2 regions of the Streptomyces sp. NPDC085932 genome follow, and region 2 is predicted to be linked to the other one. Evidence: riboswitches for the same ligand, from Rfam matches in the RefSeq annotation. Region 2 holds a riboswitch; the other holds the start of a gene.

What was found. A riboswitch is a leader RNA that binds a small molecule or an ion and turns the genes downstream of it on or off. The one in region 2 is predicted to bind S-adenosylmethionine.
Region 1: linked by a shared signal. The riboswitch ahead of thrC (threonine synthase) and the one ahead of ACIGAQ_RS13950 (aminotransferase class V-fold PLP-dependent enzyme) in region 2 are both predicted to bind S-adenosylmethionine.

What each region holds. Positions count from the first base shown of each region.
Region 1 covers NZ_JBITSJ010000007.1:424,647-435,940, forward strand. The annotation lists gene ACIGAQ_RS32040 (carboxylesterase/lipase family protein) at 1-1,289, opposite strand, end outside; gene ACIGAQ_RS32045 (NADH:flavin oxidoreductase) at 1,383-2,534, opposite strand; gene groL (chaperonin GroEL) at 2,694-4,316, opposite strand; gene ACIGAQ_RS32055 (cold-shock protein) at 4,648-4,851, opposite strand; gene ACIGAQ_RS32060 (ubiquitin-like small modifier protein 1) at 5,308-5,583, opposite strand; gene thrC (threonine synthase) at 5,668-6,954, opposite strand; SAM riboswitch class I at 6,973-7,128, opposite strand; gene ACIGAQ_RS32070 (glucosyl-3-phosphoglycerate synthase) at 7,284-8,228, shown strand; gene ACIGAQ_RS32075 (trehalose-6-phosphate synthase) at 8,302-9,690, shown strand; gene otsB (trehalose-phosphatase) at 9,699-10,529, shown strand; gene ACIGAQ_RS32085 (DUF3263 domain-containing protein) at 10,546-10,815, opposite strand; gene ACIGAQ_RS32090 (extracellular solute-binding protein) at 10,851-11,294, opposite strand, start outside.
Region 2 covers NZ_JBITSJ010000002.1:1,061,159-1,072,452, reverse strand. The annotation lists gene ACIGAQ_RS13990 (hypothetical protein) at 1-79, opposite strand, end outside; gene ACIGAQ_RS13985 (rhomboid family intramembrane serine protease) at 239-991, shown strand; gene ACIGAQ_RS13980 (Lrp/AsnC family transcriptional regulator) at 988-1,269, shown strand; gene ACIGAQ_RS13975 (small secreted hydrophilic protein) at 1,355-1,684, shown strand; gene ACIGAQ_RS13970 (ATP-binding protein) at 1,611-3,125, shown strand; gene ACIGAQ_RS13965 (response regulator transcription factor) at 3,122-3,781, shown strand; gene ACIGAQ_RS13960 (SLC13 family permease) at 3,863-5,278, shown strand; gene ACIGAQ_RS13955 (glycerate kinase) at 5,290-6,501, shown strand; gene ACIGAQ_RS13950 (aminotransferase class V-fold PLP-dependent enzyme) at 6,456-7,823, opposite strand; SAM riboswitch class IV at 7,983-8,099, opposite strand; gene trpD (anthranilate phosphoribosyltransferase) at 8,177-9,241, opposite strand; gene ACIGAQ_RS13940 (cytochrome bc complex cytochrome b subunit) at 9,379-11,001, opposite strand; gene ACIGAQ_RS13935 (Rieske 2Fe-2S domain-containing protein) at 10,998-11,294, opposite strand, start outside.

The DNA of each region.
Region 1 (11,294 bases), on a different contig from region 2:
GGGATGTCCAGGCCGTGGCAGGCGCCGAGCGCGCCGCCGTTGCCGGGGGCCGGCCAGGTCAGTTCGTATACGTGCGCGCTGCCGCCGCCCGCTCGGTGCGCCTCGGCCAGGTGCAGGGAGGGCATGGCGAAGAGCCAGTCCGTCTGGACGCGTTCGTACAGCTCGCCCGGGGAAGCGCCGGGGTAGGCCGCGCGGTAGGCCGCTGCCCCGTCGGGGCCGGGGGCGAACAGGCGCAGGGCCGCGCCCGCCCGCTCGTCGCCGATCTGGCCCAGCTGCCCGGCCAGGGCGACGAAGAGGCGGTACTCGTCGCGGTTGTGGCCGACGAGCAGGTCGACGTCCTGCGCCGCTCCGGACGCCAGGGCCTGCCAGGGTGTCGCCGGGAGGACCTCGCCGTCGACCACCGGGGAGAAGGGGGTCACGGTGGGTGCCGCCTGCCCCCAGCGATCGAGGTGCTGCGGCATCTTCGGGCCCAGGGCCTCCCCCGCCGCCGTCAACCGCCGCGGTTCCACCGACGACAGGTCGGCGACCGTGGGGCGCAGGCCCACCTCGGCGGCCAGGGCCGTGCCGATGTCCCGGGCCAGCGCGGCGGAGAAGAACGTCCCCGGCACGCTCTGCGCGATCGCCCGCCGGAACAGTCCGGCCGCGCGGTCCATCACCAGCAGCGAGGCCACCGACCCCGCGCCCGCGGACTCGCCGAAGACCGTCACCTGCTCGGGGTCCCCGCCGAACGCCGCGATGTTGTCGCGCACCCACTCCAGCGCGGCCACCTGGTCGAGCAGGCCCCGGTTGGCGGGCGCCCCCTCGATGTGGGCGAACCCTTCCATGCCGACGCGGTAGTTGAGGGTGACGACCACCACGTCGCCGTCGGCCGCGATGTGCCGGGCGTCGTAGCCGGGGCTGCCGGCGTGGCCGAGCTTGTAGGCACCGCCGTAGATCCACACCATGACCGGGCGGCGGGCGGCCGGGTCGGGGTCGGGGGTCCAGACGTTGACCGTGAGCCAGTCGTCGCCCTGGGGGACGTGGAACAGGTTCGGGCCGCCCATCAGGCCGAGGTCCTGCGGGGGCGGCGGGCCGAAGGCGTACGCCTCCCGTACGCCGTCCCAGGGCAGGGCGGGGCGCGGCGCCCGGAAGCGGGCCTCGCCCACCGGCGGTGCGGCGAAGGGTATGCCGCGGAAGACCGCGAGCCCCTCCTCGCGGCGTCCGCGCACCGCACCGGCGGTGGTGCGCACCACCGGTCCGGGCTGCTCGCAGGGGCCGTCCGCGGGCGGGCGGGGCTCGGTCGTCGTCATCTGGGTCTCCTCACGGATGCCGGTGATCAGGCGCTCGGCCAGTGTCCTTGACCGAGGCAACCGGATCCAGGCACCCGTGGGCGGACCTCCGTGTCAGCTGAGGGTCTTCAGCGACGCCGCGTCGTACGGCGCCAGCTCGTCGAAGCGGCCGGCGAGGACCTTCTCGGCCCACTGCGGGTCCTGGAGCAGGGCGCGGCCGACGGCGACCAGGTCGAACTCGTCGCGCTCGAAGCGGTCCAGGAGGTTGTCGAGGTCGCCCAGCTCGGCGCCCTGGCCCTGGAAGGCCTTGACGAAGTCGCCGTCGAGGCCGACGGAGCCGACGGTGATGGCGGGCTTGCCGGTGAGCTTCTTGGTCCAGCCGGCGAGGTTCAGGTCCGAGTCGTCGAACTCGGGCAGCCAGTAGCGGCGCGTGGAGGCGTGGAAGGCGTCGACTCCGGCGGCGGCCAGCGGGGTGAGGATGGACTCCAGCTCCTCCGGGGTCTCGGCGAGGCGGGCGCCGTAGACGTCCTGCTTCCACTGCGAGTAGCGGAAGATGACGGGGAAGCCGGGCGAGACGCTCTCGCGGACGGCCGCGACGATCTCCGCCGCGAACCTGGTGCGGGCCACCCGGTCGCCGCCGTAGGCGTCGGTGCGGCGGTTGGTGCCCTGCCACAGGAACTGGTCGAGCAGGTAGCCGTGGGCGCCGTGCAGCTCCACACCGTCGAAGCCGATGCGCTCGGCGGCCGCGGCGGCCTCGGCGAAGGCACCGACGACGGCGTCGATGTCGGCCTGCGTCATGGCCTTGCCGGTGGGCTCGTCGGCGCCGATGCGCAGCCCGGAGGGGCCGACGGCGGGGGCGTCCGCGACGGGCGGCTCGCCCTGCTTGCGGACCATGCCGATGTGCCACAGCTGGGGCACGATCCTGCCGCCCGCGGCATGCACCGCCTCGGCGACCTTCGCCCAGCCCGCCAGCTGCTCCTCGCCGTGGAACCGCGGCACGCGGTCGCTCTGCCCGGCCGACTCGTGCCCGACGTAGGTGCCCTCGGTGACGATCAGCCCGACTCCGGCGGCGGCGCGGCGCGCGTAGTAGGAGACGACGTCCTCGCCGGGCACGCCGCCCGGGGAGAACATGCGCGTCATGGGCGCCATCACGATCCGGTTGGGGACGGTCAGACCGCCCAGGGTGACGGGCCGGGACAGGATTTCGGCGGCACGGGAGGCGACGGTCACGTGGGGGCTCCTTCGGATACCGGACAGTATGCTCATACCAGGCAGTATGTGCACGTGCATCGGACCCCAGGTTCAACCATGCGGCCCGCCGCCGCCATCCCGTGCCCCCTGTGATCCCGCACACGCCGAAGGGCGGCACCCCCTGCCGGAGCAGGAAGTGCCGCCCTCCGAAAGGACGTTGACCGACTCAGTCGATCAGAAGTCCATGTCACCGCCCGGCATGCCGCCGCCGGCCGGCGCGGCGGCCTTCTCCGGCTTGTCGGCGATGACGGCCTCGGTGGTGAGGAACAGCGCGGCGATGGAGGCGGCGTTCTGCAGCGCGGAACGCGTCACCTTCGCCGGGTCGATGATGCCCTCGGCGATCATGTCGACGTACTCGCCGGTCGCGGCGTTCAGGCCGTGGCCGACCTGAAGGTTGCGGACCTTCTCCACGACGACGCCGCCCTCGAGACCACCGTTGACGGCGATCTGCTTCAGCGGGGCCTCCAGCGCGAGCTTCACGGCGTTGGCGCCGGTCGCCTCGTCACCGTCGAGCTCCAGCTTCTCGAAGACCTGGGAGGCCTGCAGCAGGGCCACGCCACCACCGGCGACGATGCCCTCCTCGACGGCCGCCTTGGCGTTGCGCACGGCGTCCTCGATGCGGTGCTTGCGCTCCTTGAGCTCCACCTCGGTGGCGGCACCGGCCTTGATGACCGCGACACCGCCGGCGAGCTTCGCCAGGCGCTCCTGCAGCTTCTCGCGGTCGTAGTCCGAGTCGCTGTTCTCGATCTCGGCGCGGATCTGGTTCACGCGACCCTGGACCTGGTCGGCGGAGCCGGCACCGTCGACGATGGTGGTCTCGTCCTTGGTGATGACGACCTTGCGGGCCTTGCCCAGCAGGTCGAGCGTGGCGTTCTCCAGCTTGAGGCCGACCTCCTCGGAGATCACCTCGCCGCCGGTGAGGATGCCGATGTCCTGCAGCATCGCCTTGCGGCGGTCGCCGAAGCCCGGGGCCTTGACGGCGACGGACTTGAAGGTGCCGCGGATCTTGTTGACGACCAGGGTCGACAGGGCCTCGCCCTCGACGTCCTCGGCGATGATCAGCAGCGGCTTGCCCGACTGCATGACCTTCTCCAGGAGCGGGAGCAGGTCCTTGACGTTGGAGATCTTGGAGTTGGCGATCAGGATGTACGGGTCGTCGAGGACGGCCTCCATACGCTCCATGTCGGTGGCGAAGTACGCCGAGATGTAGCCCTTGTCGAAGCGCATACCCTCGGTGAGCTCCAGCTCCAGACCGAAGGTCTGGGACTCCTCGACGGTGATGACGCCTTCCTTGCCGACCTTGTCCATGGCCTCGGCGATGAGCTCGCCGATCTGGGTGTCGGCGGCGGAGATGGAGGCCGTGGAGGCGATCTGCTCCTTGGTCTCGACGTCCTTCGCCTGCTCCAGCAGGGCGGCGGAGACGGCCTCGACGGCCTTCTCGATACCGCGCTTGAGGGCCATCGGGTTGGCACCGGCGGCCACGTTGCGCAGACCCTCGCGCACCAGGGCCTGGGCGAGGACGGTCGCCGTGGTCGTACCGTCACCGGCGACGTCGTCCGTCTTCTTGGCGACTTCCTTGACCAGCTCGGCGCCGATCTTCTCGTACGGGTCCTCGAGCTCGATCTCCTTGGCGATGGAGACACCATCGTTGGTGATCGTGGGCGCGCCCCACTTCTTCTCGAGGACGACGTTGCGGCCCTTGGGGCCGAGCGTCACCTTCACGGCGTCCGCGAGCTGGTTCATGCCGCGCTCGAGGCCGCGCCGCGCCTCCTCGTCGAACGCGATGATCTTGGCCATGTGAAGTGGTCCCTCCAGGACTGGGGGTGATTACTTCGGACCGCGCCCGCGCCCGCGACGGACGGCCCCCGACCGGTGGTTCCTTGCCCCACCTGGTCCGTGGCCTCACCGACCCGGTCCTTACGTTGTCACTCTCACCTTCAGAGTGCTAACGCAATGATTAGCACTCGGGCATGGCGAGTGCAAGCGCCTCCCCGGGATCGGGCCGGTGCGTCAGCCACCCGCGAACACCCCCCGGCACCCCCTGCGAACAGGCCGAAGGGCCCGCATCCCGGGGGATGCGAGCCCTTCTGAGAAGACCGGTCGCTTGCGCGTTGGTCGTGGTGCGCGTTCAGGCGGTGACGCGAACCATGTCGGCCTGCGGGCCCTTCTGGCCCTGCGAGATCTCGAACTCGACCCGCTGGCCCTCTTCCAGGGTGCGGTAGCCGTCCATCTGGATCGCGCTGTAGTGGACGAAAACATCCGCACCACCGTCGACCGCGATGAAGCCGTACCCCTTCTCCGCGTTGAACCACTTGACGGTGCCCTGAGCCATGCCTAACTCCCCTATTACTGGCCCTTGCACAGATCCACACTTCGCGGACCCGGGTCAGACCTCACCCCCCACGGTTGGGGGCGTGCGCCGGAACGCGTCGACCGCGGCTGAATGTATCTGTCCAACTGCCGTCTGCAACAGGTCAATCGGACGAGAATTCTGGACGCGCAGGGTCCGGAATGTGGGGAGAATTCGCCCGAATTCAGGGCAAGTCGGGCCACACAAAATGCGCAAAAGCCGCGAAAGACAAGCACACTTTGGCTACATCTTGTCGGGCTCGCGGCAGGAATTCAGGGTTCCGATCAGGGGATCGGGATCGCGTTCCCCAACTGTACCGCGCTCAATCACACAGAATTGCCCCCTCCGCTTCTCTCACGGTGGGGGCAATTCGATGAACTCTCCGTGACCGGCATTACTCCAGGTAACAATCAAGCCGGTCGACCGGTCGGGACGGGCTCAGCCCCCGGCGACGGCCGGGATGATCGACACGCCGGCACCGTCCGGGGTGGCCGTCTCCAGCCCCTGCTCGAACCGCACGTCGTCGTCGTTCACGTACACGTTGACGAACCGGCGCAGCTTCCCCTGGTCGTCCAGCACGCGCGCGGCGATCCCGGTGTGGTTCTTCTCCAGATCGGCGATGACCTCGCCCAGGGTCGCCCCCTCGGCGGCGACCTCGGCCTGCCCGCCGGTGTAGGTGCGCAGGATGGTGGGGATGCGAACGGTGACGCTCATGACTTCAAAACCTCCGGTTGGTGACGAACCCAGGGGCGCGGGGAACTGCGCGAACAACCCCCACCGGCCCGCAGATGGCAACGATCAGACGAGCCCGGCCTCGCGGAACGACTCCAGGCTGGGCCGAATGGTCGCCGTGAGCCCCGTGCCCGCCACCGCGTCCAGCGTCTTCAGACCGTCCCCGGTGTTGAGCACCACAGTCGTCTTCGACGGATCCAGCAGCCCGCCCTCGATCAGCTTCCTGGTGACACCCACGGTCACCCCACCGGCGGTCTCCGCGAAGATCCCCTCGGTCCTGGCAAGGACCTTGATCGCGTCGACGACCTGCTCGTCCGTCACGTCCTCCACCGCACCGCCCGTGCGCCGCGCGATGTCCAGCACGTACGGCCCGTCCGCCGGGTTGCCGATCGCCAGCGACTTGGCGATCGTGTCCGGCTTCTGCGGCCGCACCACGTCGTGCCCGGCCTTGAACGCCGTCGACACCGGCGAGCAGCCGAGCGCCTGCGCGCCGAAGATCTTGTAGGGCCTGTCCTCGACGAGCCCGAGCTTGATCAGCTCCTGGAGCCCCTTGTCGATCTTCGTGAGCTGCGAGCCGGAGGCGATCGGCACCACGATCTGGTCGGGCAGCCGCCAGCCGAGCTGCTCGCAGATCTCGTACGCCAGCGTCTTGGAGCCCTCGGCGTAGTACGGCCGCAGGTTGACGTTGACGAAGCCCCAGCCCTCGCCGGCCGGGTCGCCGATCAGCTCGGAGCAGAAGCGGTTCACGTCGTCGTAGTTGCCCTCGATGCCGACGAGCTCGCCGCCGTAGACCGCGGCCATGACGACCTTGCCCTGCTCCAGGTCGTGCGGGATGAACACGCAGGAGCGGAAGCCGGCGCGGGCCGCTGCGGCACCCACCGCACCGGCCAGGTTGCCGGTGGAGGAGCAGGAGAGGGTGGTGAAACCGAAGGCGCGGGCGGCCTCCAGGGCCTGCGCGACGACGCGGTCCTTGAAGGAGTGCGTCGGGTTGCCGGAGTCGTCCTTGACGAAGAGCTTGCCGGCGTCGACGCCCAGCTCGCGCGCGAGGTTGTCGGCCTGGACGAGCTTGGTCCAGCCCGGGTTGAGGTTCGGCTTGTCCGCCACGTCGGCCGGGACCGGCAGCAGGGGGGCGTAACGCCAGATGTTCGCGGGGCCCGCTTCGATCTTCTTGCGCAGCTCCTCGGTGTCGTAGGCCGAGAAGTCGTAGGCGATCTCCAGCGGGCCGAAACACTCCTCGCAGGCGAAGACCGGGCCGAGGGGCACGCGGTGACCGCACTCGCGGCAGCTCAGGGCGGCGGCCGGGCCGAGGTCTACGGTGGAGTTCGTGGTGCTTGCAACAGTCTGCACAGCCATGTGAGGCGAGGCCCTTTCTCCTCATCTTCCTCACGACGCATCTCGCCGTGAGACGGATTTGGCACCTTCCCTAGCCGGGAGCCTCGCGCTGTGGTCGCCAGTGACCTACGAGAACCGACTGGAGGGTTGCCGGGGCTTCATCGGGCCGTTTCCCTCTGCCCCTCTGGATGAGCTGTATGTGGTTGTGAACGACGGCCGACCCCGGACATGCGATGGTCACCCGCGTTGTTCAAGACTGTAACCGACGACCAGGACAGTTGAGATAGTCGTCCGAACCGCGAGACGCGTCACATTCCGTCCCGCCGAGAGAACGCTAAGGAGCCGCCACGGTGCTGGAAGAAGTCGAGCGCTGGCTGAGCACCCGTTCCTGGTCCGCGAACGAACGCCCGCTCCACCGGATCATGGCAGCCAAGCAGCGCACGGGCCGCACGGTCAGTGTGGTGCTGCCCGCGCTGAACGAGGAGGAGACGGTCGGCGACATCGCCTCCGTCATCCGGCACGACCTGATGCTCCAGGTCCCGCTCGTCGACGAGCTCGTCGTCGTGGACTCGGGATCGACCGACCGCACCGCCCAGGTGGCCGCCGCGGCGGGCGCGACGGTGGCGCACCGCGACGCGATACTCCCGCGCGTCCCGGCCGTGCGCGGCAAGGGCGAGGTGCTGTGGCGCTCGCTGCTCGTCACGCGCGGCGACATCGTCTGCTTCATCGACGCGGACCTGCGGGACTTCTCGTCCGACTTCGTCTCGGGGATCGTCGGCCCGCTGCTGACCGACCCGGACGTGCACCTGGTCAAGGGCATGTACGACCGGCCCCTGGGCGGTGCCGCCGGGCAGGGCGGCCGGGTCACGGAGCTGATGGCGCGCCCGCTGCTCAACATGCACTGGCCGCAGCTGGCCGGGTTCGTGCAGCCGCTGGGCGGGGAGTACGCGGCCCGCCGCTCGCTCCTCGAACAGCTGCCGTTCCCCGTCGGCTACGGGGTCGAACTGGGCATGCTGGTCGACGCCCTGCACCTGGTGGGCCTGGACGCCCTCGCCCAGGTGGACGTCGGGGTGCGCAAGCACCGGCACCAGGACGGGCAGGCGCTGGGCCGGATGGCCGCCGAGATCTACCGCACCGCGCAGCTGCGGCTGGCCCGGGGGCATCTGATCCGGCCGTCCCTGACCCAGTTCGAGCGGGGCGGGGACGGCTTCGAGCCGCGCACGTACTCCGTCGACACCGAGGAACGTCCGCCGATGGTGGAGATCGCCGAGTACCAGGCACGGAAGGCGGCCTGACCGGGGCCGTTTTCGGCCGGACGCGGCAAGTCCGTACGTTTGAGCGTTTACAGGCCGGGCTAGGTTGAGGCCTATGGGTTCGACGCACGGTTCTGCACGGGTACTGGTGGCCTCCAATCGGGGCCCGGTCTCCTACACGGTCGGTGAGGACGGTTCGCTGGACGCCAAGCGGGGCGGCGGCGGGCTGGTCTCGGGGCTCTCCGCGATCGGCTCGGACGCGGACGCGCTGTGGGTGTGCTCCGCGCTGTCCGACGGCGACCGGGAGGCGGTCCGGCGCGGGGCCGGCGAGGACGGCGTGCGGATGCTGGACATCCCGGCCGACGTGCACGCCGACGCCTACAACGGCATCGCCAACTCGGTGCTGTGGTTCGTGCACCACATGCTCTACCAGACGCCGCTGGAGCCGGTCTTCGACGCGGAGTTCCGGCGCCAGTGGGCGTCGTACGAGACGTACAACCGGGCGTTCGCCGAGGCGCTGGCCGAGGAGGCGGCGCAGGGCGCGGTGGTCGTGGTGCAGGACTACCACCTGACGCTGGTGCCGGGCATGCTGCGCGAGCTGCGCCCGGACCTGAGGATCGGCCACTTCTCGCACACGCCGTGGGCGCCGCCCGAGTACTTCCGGATGCTGCCGGACGACGTGGCCGGGCAGGTGCTGCGCGGCATGCTCGGCGCGGACCGGCTGGGCTTCCTGACCCAGCGCTGGGCGGACGCGTTCACCGCGTGCGCCGAGCGGTTCGCTGGCGGGCTCGGCGGCACGCGCATCGGCGTGCACGGGCTGGGCGCCGACGCGGACTTCCTGCGCGAGCGCGCGCACCGGCCGGACGTCGAGGAGCGGATGGCCGCGCTGCGCGAGGAGATCGGCGAGGGCCGCCGCACCATCGTCCGGGTCGACCGCACCGAGCTGTCGAAGAACATCGTGCGCGGCCTGCTGGCCTACCGGCGGCTGCTCCAGGCCCACGGCGAGTGGCGCGAACGCGTGGTGCACGTCGCCTTCGCCTACCCCTCGCGGCAGGACCTCGCCGTGTACCGGGACTACACGGCCGAGGTGCAGCGCCTGGCGGACGAGATCAACGCCGAGTTCGGCACACCGGGCTGGACGCCGGTCGTGCTGCACGTCAAGGACGACTTCGCCCGCTCCCTGGCCGCCTACCGGCTGGCCGACGTGGCTCTGGTCAACCCCATCCGCGACGGCATGAACCTGGTCGCCAAGGAGGTCCCGGTGGTCTCCGACGCGGGCTGCGCGCTGGTGCTGTCCCGGGAGGCCGGGGCGCACGAGGAGCTCGGCGAGGACGCGATCACGGTCAACCCCTACGACATCACGGGCACGGCCGCGGCCCTGCACGAGGCGCTGTCGATGCGCCCGGAGGAGCGGGCCGAGCGCGGCAAGCGCCTCGCGGCGGCGGCCACGGCCCTGCCGCCGGCGCGGTGGTTCGTGGACCAGCTGGAAGCGCTGAAGGGATGAGCGGCCCGATGCCCACGGCGCAGCCGTTGCCCACGCCCACCACGAAGGCGGGCCTGGAGGGCCTGGACGCCCTGCTCGCCCGCCCCGGCAAGGCCCTGATCGCCCTGGACTTCGACGGGACGCTCGCGCCGATCGTCGCCGACCCGGAGTTGGCCCGGGCCCACGCGGACGCCGTGCCCGCCCTGGCCGCGCTCGCCCCGGAGGTCGCCACCGTCGCGGTGATCACCGGCCGGCCGGCCGCGGTCGCCGTGCGCAACGGCGCCTTCGCGGGCGTGCCCGGCCTGGAGCACCTCGTCGTCCTCGGCCACTACGGCGCCGAGCGGTGGGACGCCCGCAGCGGCGAGGTCAGCACCCCCGAGCCGCCCCCGGGTGTGGCGGCCGTCCGCGCCGAGCTGCCCGGGCTGCTCGACGGGACCGGGACCTTCGTCGAGGACAAGGGCCGGGCCGTGGCCGTGCACACCCGCCGGGCCCCCGACCCGCAGGCCGCCTTCGAGGCCCTGCGCGCGCCGCTGACCGAGCTGGCGCAGCGGCACGGCCTGATCGTCGAGCCCGGCCGCATGGTCCTGGAACTGCGCCCGCCCGGCATGGACAAGGGCGTCGCCCTGCGCGCCCTCGCCCGGGAGATCGGCGCCGAGTCCGTCCTCTACGCCGGGGACGACCTCGGCGACCTGCCCGCCTACGGGGCCGTGGACGCCCTGCGCGCGGAGGGCACCCCGGGTCTGCTGGTGTGCAGCGGCAGCGACGAGGTGACCGAGCTGCGGGAACGGGCGGACGTGGTGGTGGACGGCCCCGAGGGCGTCGTGGCGCTGCTGCGCGAGCTGGCCGGCCGGCTGGGCTGAGCCCGCCCGCGCCTGGTCAGCGTTCCGACCGGCGCCGCTCCCGTATCCGCCGCAGCCGGTTGACCGTCACCGGATCGTGGGCCAGGGCCCGCGGGTCGTCCAGCAGGGCGTTGAGGAGCTGGTAGTAGCGCACGGGTGCCAGGCCCAGTTCCTCGCGCACGGCCCGCTCCTTCGCGCCCGGCCCGGGAAAGCCGCGGCGCTCCAGCGCGAGGATGTCCCGCTCCCTGCGCCCGAGCCCCCCGTCGTCCCGGCCGGCGCCCCGGTCCTCGCCCGTCTCCTCGTCCATGGACCGCACCGTAACGCCCGCCACCGACAGCGGGACTACTCCGCGCTCTCGGCGCGGACCGCCGCCGCCTGGAGGTGGCCGAGGACGCCCGTGGGGCTGCCGCCCGGGGCGACGGCCTTGCCGATCTGCGTCTTGACCTGGGCGCTGACGTCGGCCCATGAGGTCTTGCCCACCGGGTACAGCTCCGAGGACAGCAGCTGCTCCAGGAACGGCCTGAGGTGCTTGTCCCGGTCGGCGGCGGTCATGGTCGCGGACGCGGAGGCGGTGACGGGCAGCAGGTCGTACTCGCGGGAGAACGCCAGCACGTTCTTCTCGCTGTAGACGAAGTCGAGGAAGTCGCCGATCTGGTCGCGGTGGCCGTTCTCGCGGAAGGCCATCATCCAGTCGGCCACGCCGAGCGTGGACTTGCTCGGGCCCTCCTTGCCGGGCATGGGCACCATGCCGTACTTCACGCCCTTGTCCCCGGCCATCTTCATCAG
Region 2 (11,294 bases):
GGGTCACGTCGAACCTCGTGAGGTTGCCGCAGAGGGTGCAGCGCCACCGCGTCGAGGCGGTCGGCAGGGGAACCGTCATCGTGACCTGTTCTCTTTCCTTCTAGTGTCCGTGACGCGACCGGCATCCCCGGTGCGTGTGGTCCGTAACCCTACGGCCTGGCGGGTGCCCGCCGCCCGCGTGTCCACGGCGGCGAGGCGGTCTGTGCTGTTGCGTCCGGTTACGTCATGATCTGTATTCATGATCAGCAAGTGGAGCAGGTCGATCGTCCGGGGCGGCAGAGCGATCAGGGGGTCGTCGGCGCCGGTGACGTACGCGCTGATCGCCCTGTGCTGCGCGGTCTTCCTGGCCGGACCCGGCTCGGGCCTGAATCCGGCGTACGGCTCGGGGGACGAGCTGCTCGCCGCGCAGCGGGCCTACTTCCGGCGCTGGGGTGTGATCCCCGCAGAACTGTTCGACGGGTCCGGGGGCTCGCCCCTCACCCCCGCGACGGCGCTGTTCGTCCACGGCAGCTGGGTGCACCTGCTGGGCAACATGCTCTTCCTCTACGTCTTCGGGGCGATGACCGAGGAGCGGATGGGCCGCGTGCAGTTCACCCTGTTCTACGTCGGCTGCGGCTACCTGGCCCTGCTGGGCTACGCCGTCGCCAACGCGGACAGCGAGCAGTCCCTGGTCGGTGCCTCGGGAGCGATCTCGGCGGTCCTCGGCGCGTTCCTGTACCTGTTCCCCCGGGCCCGGGTGACCAGTCTCCTGCCGTTCCTGTTCTTCCTGCCGGTGCGCTTCCCGGCGTGGATCGTGCTGCCGTTCTGGGCGGCCCTGCAGTGGCTGGCGGCGGGCCGGGCCACGGCCGGGCCGGGCGTGGCCTACCTGGCCCACCTCATCGGGTTCGGTCTGGGCTTCGGCTACGCCTCCGTCCGCTACGGCCGCCCGGCCTCCCCTACTAGAGTGAAGACCGCCCCTGCTCCGGCCCCCGAGGGAGAGAACCAGCCGTGATCACCGCGATCGTCCTCATCAAGACCAGCGTGGACCGGATCCCCGAGATCGCCGAGTCGATCGCGGCGCTGGACAGCGTCAGCGAGGTCTTCTCCGTGACCGGCACCTACGACCTGATCGCGATGGTCCGGGTCAAGGAGCACGAGGACCTGGCCGAGGTCATCCCCGGCCGGATCAGCAAGATCCCCGGAGTGGAGGGCACGGACACGCACGTGGCGTTCCGTACGTACTCGCAGCACGACCTGGAGGCCGCCTTCGCCCTCGGGCTGGACAGCTGAGACCCGTCCCCCGGACGAGGTCGATGAAGAGTTCTTCATCCGGGCTTCATCCCGCGCCCCGGCCCGCCCGCGCAGGATCGGGCGCATGGCTTTCTCCCGTCGGATGGCGGCCCTGTCCGCCGTCGTGCTGATCCCGCTGGGCATCGCCGCGACCAGCTACGCCCTCGCGGACCGCCCCGAAGCGCCCAGGGTGCCGTCCCAGCAGGTGGAGCTGGACCGCGGCACACCCACGCCCACCTCCACGCTCCGGCCCTCCGCCGAGCCCGGGCCGGGCGAGTCCGCTCCCGGCGACGAAGTGGTCTCGCGGCCTCCGGTGACCGACAGCTCAGCGAGTGACGATGATGACGACGACGGCGGCCAGGGCACCTCGGACGACGGAGCGGGCGACGACGACGGACCCGGCTCCGACGGCTGACGGCGGCCGCCGGCGGATCTCCGCCCGGGTCCGGATCCTGCTGTGGCTGCTGCTGGTGATGGCCGTCGCGCTCGCCTCGGTGGCCATGACCACCCGCTCCTACCTGCTGCGGGACGTCGACAACCGGGTCAACCGGCTGCTCACGCAGGAGACCGGCGAGTTCGCCAACTTCGAGGAGCGCGGCGGCGACCCGCAGACGGGCCGGCCGTTCACGGACGCGGACCGGCTGCTGACGGTCTTCCTGGAACGGCAGTACCCGGACGCCGACGAGGAGCTGATCGGACTGGTCGGCCGGGCCGGCGGCGGCCCCCGGCAGATCCGTCAGCCGCACGACCTGCCCGTGGCCCTGCCCCTGCACCGGGACCCCGAGGCCCGGCGCCGCATCTTCGACTCCCCCGAGTCCTCCGGTGTGCTGCGGCGGCCGGCGGGCGAGATCCGCTGGGCCAAGGTCACCGTGGCGCAGCCGGGCCGGGAGCCGGACGCGGCGTTCGTCGTCGCCTTCCACCCGGAGGGGGAACGGGCGCGGGTGAACACCGTCTTCCGCACGCTGCTGGTCATCTCCGGGGTGGCCCTGCTGCTGACCACGGGCATCGCCTGGGCGGTCGCGGGGCGGATCCTCCGGCCGGTGCGGGTGGTGCGCACGGCCGCCGCGCAGCTCACCGAGCAGGACCTCACGCGGCGCATCCCGGTGCACGGCCACGACGACATAGCGGCCCTGGCGGAGACCTTCAACGGCATGCTCGACCGGCTGGAGCGGGCCTTCGCCGCGCAGCGCGAGTTCGTCGACGACGCCGGGCACGAGCTGCGCACGCCCATCACCATCGTGCGCGGCCACCTGGAGGTCATGGGTGACGACCCGGCCGAGCGCGAGGAGACGGTCCGGCTGGTCACCGACGAGCTGGACCGGATGAGCCGCATCGTCGAGGACCTGCTGCTGCTCGCCAAGGCCGAGCGGCCCGACTTCGTCACGCCCGAACCGGTGCAGGTCGCCGAACTGACCGCCGACGTCTACGTCAAGGCCCGCACCCTGGGCGAGCGCGACTGGCGGCTCGACGAGGTCGCCGACCTGGAGGCCGACCTGGACCCGCAGCGGATCACCCAGGCCATGGTGCAGCTCGCGCAGAACGCCGTGCAGCACACCACCACCGGCCAGACCGTCCGCATCGGCTCGCGCACCGACGGCCCGCACCTGGAGCTGTACGTCGCCGACTCCGGGCCCGGTGTGCAGCCCCAGGACACCGAGGTGATCTTCGAACGGTTCCGCCGCGGCACGGCCCGCCGCGGTGCCCGGGGCTCCGGGGCGGGCCTCGGGCTGTCCATCGTCAAGGCGATCGCGGAGGGCCACCGGGGGCGGGTGCGGCTGGGCCGGACGCCCGGCGGCGGCGCCACCTTCGCCCTCGTCCTGCACGCACCCCGCACCGTGGAAGGGGACCCCACGTGAACCGCATCCTCATCGTCGAGGACGAGGAGCGCATCGCCTCCTTCGTGGAGAAGGGCCTGCGCTCCAACGGCTTCACCACGACCGTCGTCGCCGACGGCGACGCGGGCTACGAGTACGCCCTGACCGGCGGCTTCGATCTCGTCGTCCTGGACATCGGACTGCCGGGCCGGGACGGCTTCACGGTCCTGCGCGAGTTGCGCGAGGCCCGGGTGTCGGTGCCGGTGATCGTGCTGACCGCGCGGGACTCCGTGCGGGACACGGTGGCCGGTCTGGAGGGCGGCGCGGACGACTGGATGACCAAGCCGTTCCGGTTCGAGGAGCTGCTGGCGCGGGTGCGGCTCAGGCTCCGCACGGCGGCGCGGGCGCCGGAGGTGACGGTGCTCAGGTCGGGCTCGCTGAGCCTGGACCTGCGCACGCGGCGGGCACGCTCCGGGGAACGGACGGTCGATCTGACGGCACGTGAGTTCGTGCTGCTGGAACTGTTCCTGCGGCACCCCGGGCAGGTGCTGTCGCGGGAGCAGATCCTGTCGCACGTGTGGGGGTACGACTTCGATCCGGGGTCCAACATCGTGGACGTGTACGTGCGGACGCTGCGCAGGAAGCTGGGCGCGGAGCGGGTGGAGACGGTGCGCGGGATGGGGTACCGGCTGCCGTAGGGCCGGGTGAGGCGCGGCACCTGAAAGTTCCTTCATGTGGGGCTCATCGACGGCTCACCGCCCGGGAAGATCCTCGACGGTGTGACGCTGAACCTCCGCACCACCACCGCCCTGTGCGTCGCCCTGTCCCTGTGCGCGCTGCTGGCCGTGCCGGTGAACTTCCCGGGCCTCGGCGCCGACGCGCGGCTCACCCTCGTCGTGTTCGTCCTCGCGACCTGCGCCTGGATCGGGACGTCGATCGACGACACCTACATCGCCCTGGGCGCCGGACTCGCCCTCACCGTGACCGGGGTGATCAGCAGCGACACCCTGTTCGGGACGCTCGGTGACGCCACGGTCTGGCTGCTGATCTGCGCGTTCGTGCTGGCGGCCGCGGTGAGCCGCACCGGGCTCGCCGGACGGGCGGCGGTGTTCCTGGTCAGCGGGGCGCGCAGCGTGCGGCAGCTCGTGCATCTGACCACCGCCGCGCTGGTCGTCACGGCGTTCGCGGTCCCCGCCACCTCCGGCCGGGCCGCGCTCGCGCTGCCGGTGTTCCTCGCCCTGGCGAAGGTCCTCGCCGACCGGAAACGACTGGTCGTGATGCTGGCGCTGCTGTTCCCGACCGTGATCCTTCTGTCGGCGGTGGCGACCCTGATCGGCGCGGGAGCACATCTGATCACCGTGTCGGTGCTGTGGGAGACGACCGGGCAGCACATCGGCTTCACGGAGTGGCTGCTGCTCGGCCTGCCCCTGGCCGTGGTCTCCTCGCACCTGGCCGCCGAACTGGTCCTGCTGACGACGACCCGGCGCGCGGACCGCCGCGGCCCGGTCCGGATCACCCCCGAGCAGATCCAGGAGCACAGCGAGCAGCCGGTCACCGGCCCCTGGAGCCAGGCCGAGAAGCGCTGCGCCCTGCTCATGGCCACGGTGGTGCTGCTGTGGTGCAGTGAGCCGCTGCACCGGGTGCCGCCGGCCCTGGTCGCGCTGATCGGTGCCGTCATCGCCTCCTCGCCGGCCCTGGGCACCGTGCGCCTGAAGGACGCGCTGAAGACCGTCCCGTGGTCGCTGCTGCTGTTCATGGCGGCGACGATGGCGATGGGCGTCGCGCTCGCCGACTCGGGCGCCGCGGGTTGGCTGGTCTCGGGGCTGCCGACGGGCGCGACCCCGGTGGTGTTCCTGGCGGTCGTGATCGCCGTGAGCACGGCGGCCCACCTGGTCCTGCAGTCCCGCTCGGCCCGCTCCTCGGTCCTGGTGCCGCTGGTCGTGGCCGCCGCCGTCGGCGTCGGCGTCAACCCGGTCGCCGCCGCCCTCGCCTCCACCGCCGCCGCGGGCTTCTGCCACACGCTGCCCGCCTCGGCCAAGCCGGTCACGCTCTTCGCGCAGATCCCCGGCACCCCCACCTACACCCCGCGCGACCTGCTGCGCCTGTCCGCCGTCCTGGCCCCGCTGACCGCCCTGCTCGTCCTGTTGTTCGCCGTCGCGGTGTGGCCGCTGCTCGGCGTGTCCGTCACCCGTTGAGGAGTACTGCCGTGCTGAACCGTGTCGTCGTAGCCCCCAGTGGCTTCAAGGAGTCCCTGTCGGCCGAGGCCGCCGCCGACGCCATCGCGGCCGGTGTGCGCCGCGTGCTGCCCAGCGCCGAGCTCGACCTGGTGCCGCTCGTGGACGGCGGCGAGGGCACGGCCCTGGCCCTGGCCGCCGCGACCGGGGGCAGGATCGTCACCGTGCCGGCGACCGGCCCGGTCGGGGAGACCGTCGCCGCGCACTTCGCCCTGCTGGGCTCCGGGGACACGGCCGTGGTGGAGATGGCCGCGGTCGCGGGCCTCTCCCTGGTCCCCCGCGACCGGCGCGACCCGGGCGCCACGACCACGTACGGCGTCGGCGAACTGCTCCGCGCCGCCCTGGACTCGGGCGTCCGGCGGATCCTCGTCGGCTGCGGGGACTCGGGCACCTGTGACGGCGGCGCGGGCGCGCTGCAGGCGCTGGGCGCCCGGCTGCTGGACGAGCAGGGCCGCGAACTCCCCCGCGGCGGCCGGGAGCTGACCCGGCTGCACCGCGTCGACCCCACCGGCCTCGATCCCCGGCTCGTGGACGTGGAACTCCTCGTCGCCTGCAACCCGTACAACGTGCTGTGCGGCGAGCGGGGCGTGGCCCGGGTCTTCGGGCCGCAGAAGGGGGCGACGCCCGCGCAGGTGGAAGAGCTGTCGGCGGCCCTGGAGAACTGGGCGTTCGTCCTCACCCGGGACGCCGCCGTGCCGGGCACCGAGCTGCGCACCGGCCCGGGGACGGGAGCCTCCGGCGGGCTGGGGGCCGGGCTCGCCGCCCTGGGCGCCCGGCTCCTGCCCCGCTTCGACGTGCTGTTGGACCACCTCGACCTGGACGCCCGGCTGGCCCGCGCCGACCTGGTCGTCACCGCGGAGGGCGCCCTGGACCACCAGACGCCGCGCGGCAAGGTCCCGGCCGAGGTGGCACGCCGGGCGAAGCTGTACGGCCGCCCGGTCCTCGCCCTGGCCGGCACCCTCGGCGAGGGCGCGCACCAGGTGCCGGGCGTGGACGCCTGCCACGGCATCCTGCCCGGCCCCATGGAGCTGGCGGAGGCGCTGCTGCGGGCGAACGAGCTGCTCACCGACGCCACTGAACGGGCCCTGCGGATGATCGTCCTGGGCGCCCGGCTACCGGCGTCCGCCGGCCGGGCCCTTCACGCGGAGGTGTCCGGCACGCACCGCCCGTCCTCCGTGCGGTAGTTCCACTGCGCCCCGTCCGCTACGAGCTCGCGCACGGCCCGCACGAACCGCTCCACGTGCTCGTCGGGCGTGCCGGCGCCGAAGCTGACCCGGATGGCGTTGAGCGACTTCTCCCCCGGCGCGGCCTCGGGCGCCCCGCACTCGCCCTGCGTCTGCGGGTCGCTGCCCAGCAGCGTGCGCACCAGCGGATGGGCGCAGAACAGCCCGTCGCGTACGCCGATGCCGTACTCGGCGGAGAGGGCGGCGGCGAAGTGGGAGCTGTTCCAGCCCTCCACGACGAAGGAGATCACGCCGACGCGCGGGGCGTCGTCCCCGAAGAGGGACAGGATCCGCACCTCGGGCACCTCGGCGAGCCCCGCGCGCACCTGCTCGATCAGGTACCGCTCCCGGGCGACCAGCGCATCGAAGCCGGCCTCGGTGAGGGCCTTGCAGGCGGAGGCGATGGAGTAGGCGCCGATGACGTTCGGGGAGCCGGCCTCGTGGCGGGCGGCGCTCTCGTGCCACTCCACGTCCACGCCCCCGTCCGCGCGGCGCGTGACCTTCCGGGAGGCGCCGCCGCCCGCGAGGTACGGCTCGGCCTCGCGCAGCCAGTCGGCCCGCCCGGCCAGGACGCCGGAGCCGAAGGGCGCGTACAGCTTGTGCCCGGAGAAGGCGACCCAGTCGACGTCGAGGTCCGCGACGGACACCGGGTGGTGCGGGGCCAGCTGGGCGGCGTCCAGCACGATCCGGGCGCCGTGGGCGTGCGCCGCGGCCGCGAGTTCCCGTACCGGCCACAGCTCGCCGGTGACGTTCGAGGCGCCGGTGACGCAGACCAGGGCCGGCCCGTGAGGCTCCCGGCCGGCGAGGGCGCGCTCCAGGGTCTCGACGGCCTCGTGGTGACTGCGCGGGGCGTCGAGGTACGTGACGCGGGCGTCGCGCCAGGGCAGCAGGGAGGCGTGATGCTCGGTCTCGAACACGAACACCCGGCAGTCCTCCGGCAGGGCGGCGGCGAGGAGGTTGAGGGAGTCGGTGGTGGAGCGGGTGAAGACGACCTGGTCGTCGGCGCGGCAGCCGAGGAACTCCGCGGCGGTCCGGCGGGCGTTCTCGAACAGGTCGGTGGACAGCTGGGACAGGTACCCGGCGCCCCGGTGGACGCTGCCGTAGTAGGGCGCGTAGGCGGCGACGTCGTCCCAGACCCGCTGGAGCGCCGGGGCGCTGGCGGCGTAGTCGAGCGCGGCGTAGGTGACCTCGCCACCGGTCACCAGCGGCACGGTGACATCCCGCCCCAGAACGGGCAGCGGGGCACAAACGGACTGGTCTGCGGCAACGGTGGAGACGGACATGGGGAACTCCCGTGAGATCAGGTGAATCCACCCGCGCGCCCATGGGCCGGCAGCGGGGGGTGAAGGAAGAGGGGATGCGGAGGCGGGGCTCTGCGGCCCTATCGCATTCGCTGACTCACGGAGAACTCCTCGACGACCAGGACCCCTGGTATCGCGAGGGGTCCGCGCTTGCCGCAGACCTCGCTGCCTGCGGCCTGGTCTTCACCCGGGGCACCCCGCCACGGACGGAGGGTTGCCGGACAGTCGGCCGGGGCCTCATGACTGTCACTCATGACCTGCCCAGGAACGTACGCGAAAAGATCGGCGTCCCGCAACCCGGGTCCGGATCGCGGGACGCCGCACGTCGTGCCCGGCTACGCGTTGCTGGCGGCCACCCACCGCTCCAGGGTCCGCTTGGCGGCGCCCGAGTCGATCGCCTCCGCCGCCCTGGCCATGCCGGCGCCGATCTGCTCGGCCACGGTGCCCGTGCCCGGCTCCAGCGCCACCAGCGCCGCCGCCGAGTTCAGCAGCACCGCGTCCCGCACCGGGCCCTTCTCGCCGTCCAGCAGGCGGCGGGCGACCTCGGCGTTGTAGGACGCGTCCGCGCCGCGCAGGGCCTCCACCGGAACCAGTTCCAGACCGACGTCGCGCGGGTCGAAGGCCTCCTCGGTCACCTTGCCGTCGCGGACGATCCAGACCCGGGAGGTGGCCGTGGTGGTCAGCTCGTCGAGACCGTCGTCGCCGCGGAAGACCAGGGAGGAGTGGCCGCGCTCGGCGAAGACCCCGGCGACGATCGGCGCCATGCGCGGATCCGCCACGCCGACCGCCTGGGCCCGGACCTTCGCGGGATTGGTCAGCGGGCCGAGGACGTTGAAGATGGTGCGGATGCCCAACTGCCCGCGGGCCGCGCCCGCGTACCGCATCGACGGGTGGAACTTCGCCGCGAAGCAGAAGGTGATCCCGGCCTCCTCGGCCACCGCAGCCACCCGGTGCGTCGGCAGCTCCAGGTTGACGCCGAGCTTCTCCAGGACGTCCGAGGCCCCGGACGCGGAGGAGGCGGCGCGGTTGCCGTGCTTGACCACCTTGGCGCCCGTGCCGGCGACGACGATCGCCGACATGGTGGAGATGTTGACGGTCTTGGCGCCGTCGCCGCCCGTGCCGACGATGTCGACCGCGGGCCCGGGCACCTCGATGACGTTGGCGTGCGCGTACATCGCCCGGACGAAGCCGGCGATCTCCTCGACGGTCTCGCCCTTGGCGCGCAGTGCCACGACGAACCCGGCGATCTGCGCGTCCGTCGCCTCGCCGCGCATGATCAGGTCCATCGCCCACGCGGTGTCGTCGGCGGTCAGGTCCCGGCCTTCCAGCAGGCCGTTCAACAGCAGGGGCCAGGAGCGGCCCGCCGCGGTGTCGCCTCCAGCGGGGGTCACAGCGCTCATAAGCCGCTCCAGGGTCAGGCGTCCCGCACTACGGGACGAGAATCTCAACGAGGTCCACCCTATCCAGCCCCCGGGCACCGCGAAGGGCCCCGTCCGAACACCGGACGGGGCCCTCGTGTGGCGTGGCGAAGCAGTGATCAGTGGTGGCCGTGGCCGCTCGTGATCTCCCGGTACTCCTCGACGGTGGGCTTCGGGATCTGGGCGCCCTCGCCGTAGTAGGCGTCGCTGAGCTTGGCGCGCAGCTTCTCGGAGCCCTTCACCTTGCGCTCGACACCGTTCTCGTCGACCGTCGGGCCGAGCTCGACCGGCTGGTACTGCTCGTGCGCCGTGAGCGTGTACATCTGCTCCTGGCTGAGCGGCTCGTGCACCTCGATGAACTCACCGTGCGGCAGGCGCTTGATGATGCCCGACTCGCGGCCGTGCAGCACCTTGTCCTTGTCCCGGCGCTGCAGGCCGAGGCAGATGCGCTTGGTGATGACGAACGCGATGACCGGTCCGGCGAAGAACCCGATCCGGACGAACCAGGTGACCGCGTTGATCGACAGGTGGAAGTGCGTGGCGACGATGTCGTTGCCACCGCCGATCAGCATGATCATGTAGCCGGTGACCCAGGCGACACCGAAGGCGGTGCGCGTCGGGGCGTTGCGCGGGCGGTCCAGGATGTGGTGCTCGCGCTTGTCCCCGGTGACCCAGGACTCGATGAACGGGTACAGGGCGATGATCGCGAGGAACAGGCCGAACAGGACCAGCGGGATGAACACGCCCAGGACCAGCGTGTGACCCCAGAAGTTGATCTCCCAGCCCGGCATGGCGCGGACCAGGCCCTCGGCGAAGCCCATGTACCAGTCGGGCTGGGCACCGGTCGACACCTGGTCGGGACGGTAGGGGCCCAGGACCCAGATCGGGTTGACGGTCGCAATGCCGGCGATGGCCGCGATGACACCGAAGACCAGGAAGAAGAAGCCTCCGGCCTTGGCCATGTAGACCGGCAGCAGCGGCATGCCGACGACGTTCTTGTTGGTGCGTCCGGGACCCGCGAACTGCGTGTGCTTGTGGTAGAAGACCAGGATCAGGTGGCCGACCACGAGCCCGAGCATGATGCCCGGCAGCAGCAGGATGTGGATCGAGTAGAACCGGGCGACGAAGTCGGTGCCCGGGAACTCCCCGCCGAACAGGAACATCGAGATGTACGTGCCGACGATCGGCACGGACAGGATCGCGCCCTGCGTGAAGCGGACACCGGTGCCGGAGAGCAGGTCGTCCGGGAGCGAGTAGCCGGTGAAACCGGTGAACATGCCGAGGACGAACAGCAGGAAGCCGAACAGCCAGTTGATCTCGCGCGGCTTGCGGAACGCGCCGGTGAAGAAGACGCGCATCATGTGCACGAACATGCCGGCGAGGAAGATGATCGCCGCCCAGTGGTGGATCTGCCGGATGAGCAGACCGCCGCGGACGTCGAAGCTGATGTCCAGCGTGGAGGCGAACGCCTCCGACATCAGCTGCCCCTGGAGCGGGACGTAACTGCCGTGGTACTCCACCTCGTTCATCGACGGGTGGAAGAACAGCGTCAGGTACACACCCGTCAGGATGATGATGATGAAGCTGTAGAGGCAGATCTCACCCAGCATGAAGGACCAGTGGTCCGGGAAGATCTTGCGCATGTTGGCCTTGGCCAGGGAGTAGATCCCCAGGCGGCCGTCGGCCCAGTCGGCGACCCGCTCTCCGGCGGGCGCCTTGCGGCGGTCGTCCTTGTTGCTCATCCGCGCTCCCAGAAGGCAGGACCGACGGGCTCTTCGAAGTCGCCGAGCGCCTCGAGGTAGCCCTCGTCGTTCACGCCGATGCGCAGCTGCGGCAGGGCGTGACCGGCGGGACCGAAGATCACTCGGGCACCGTCGGACAGGTCGAAGGTGGACTGGTGGCAGGGGCAGAGCACGTGGTGCGTCTGCTGCTCGTACAGGGAGATCGGGCAACCGACGTGGGTGCAGATCTTCGAGTACGCGACGATGCCCTCGTGCGACCACTCGAGCTCGCGCTTGTCCTTGATGTTCTCCGG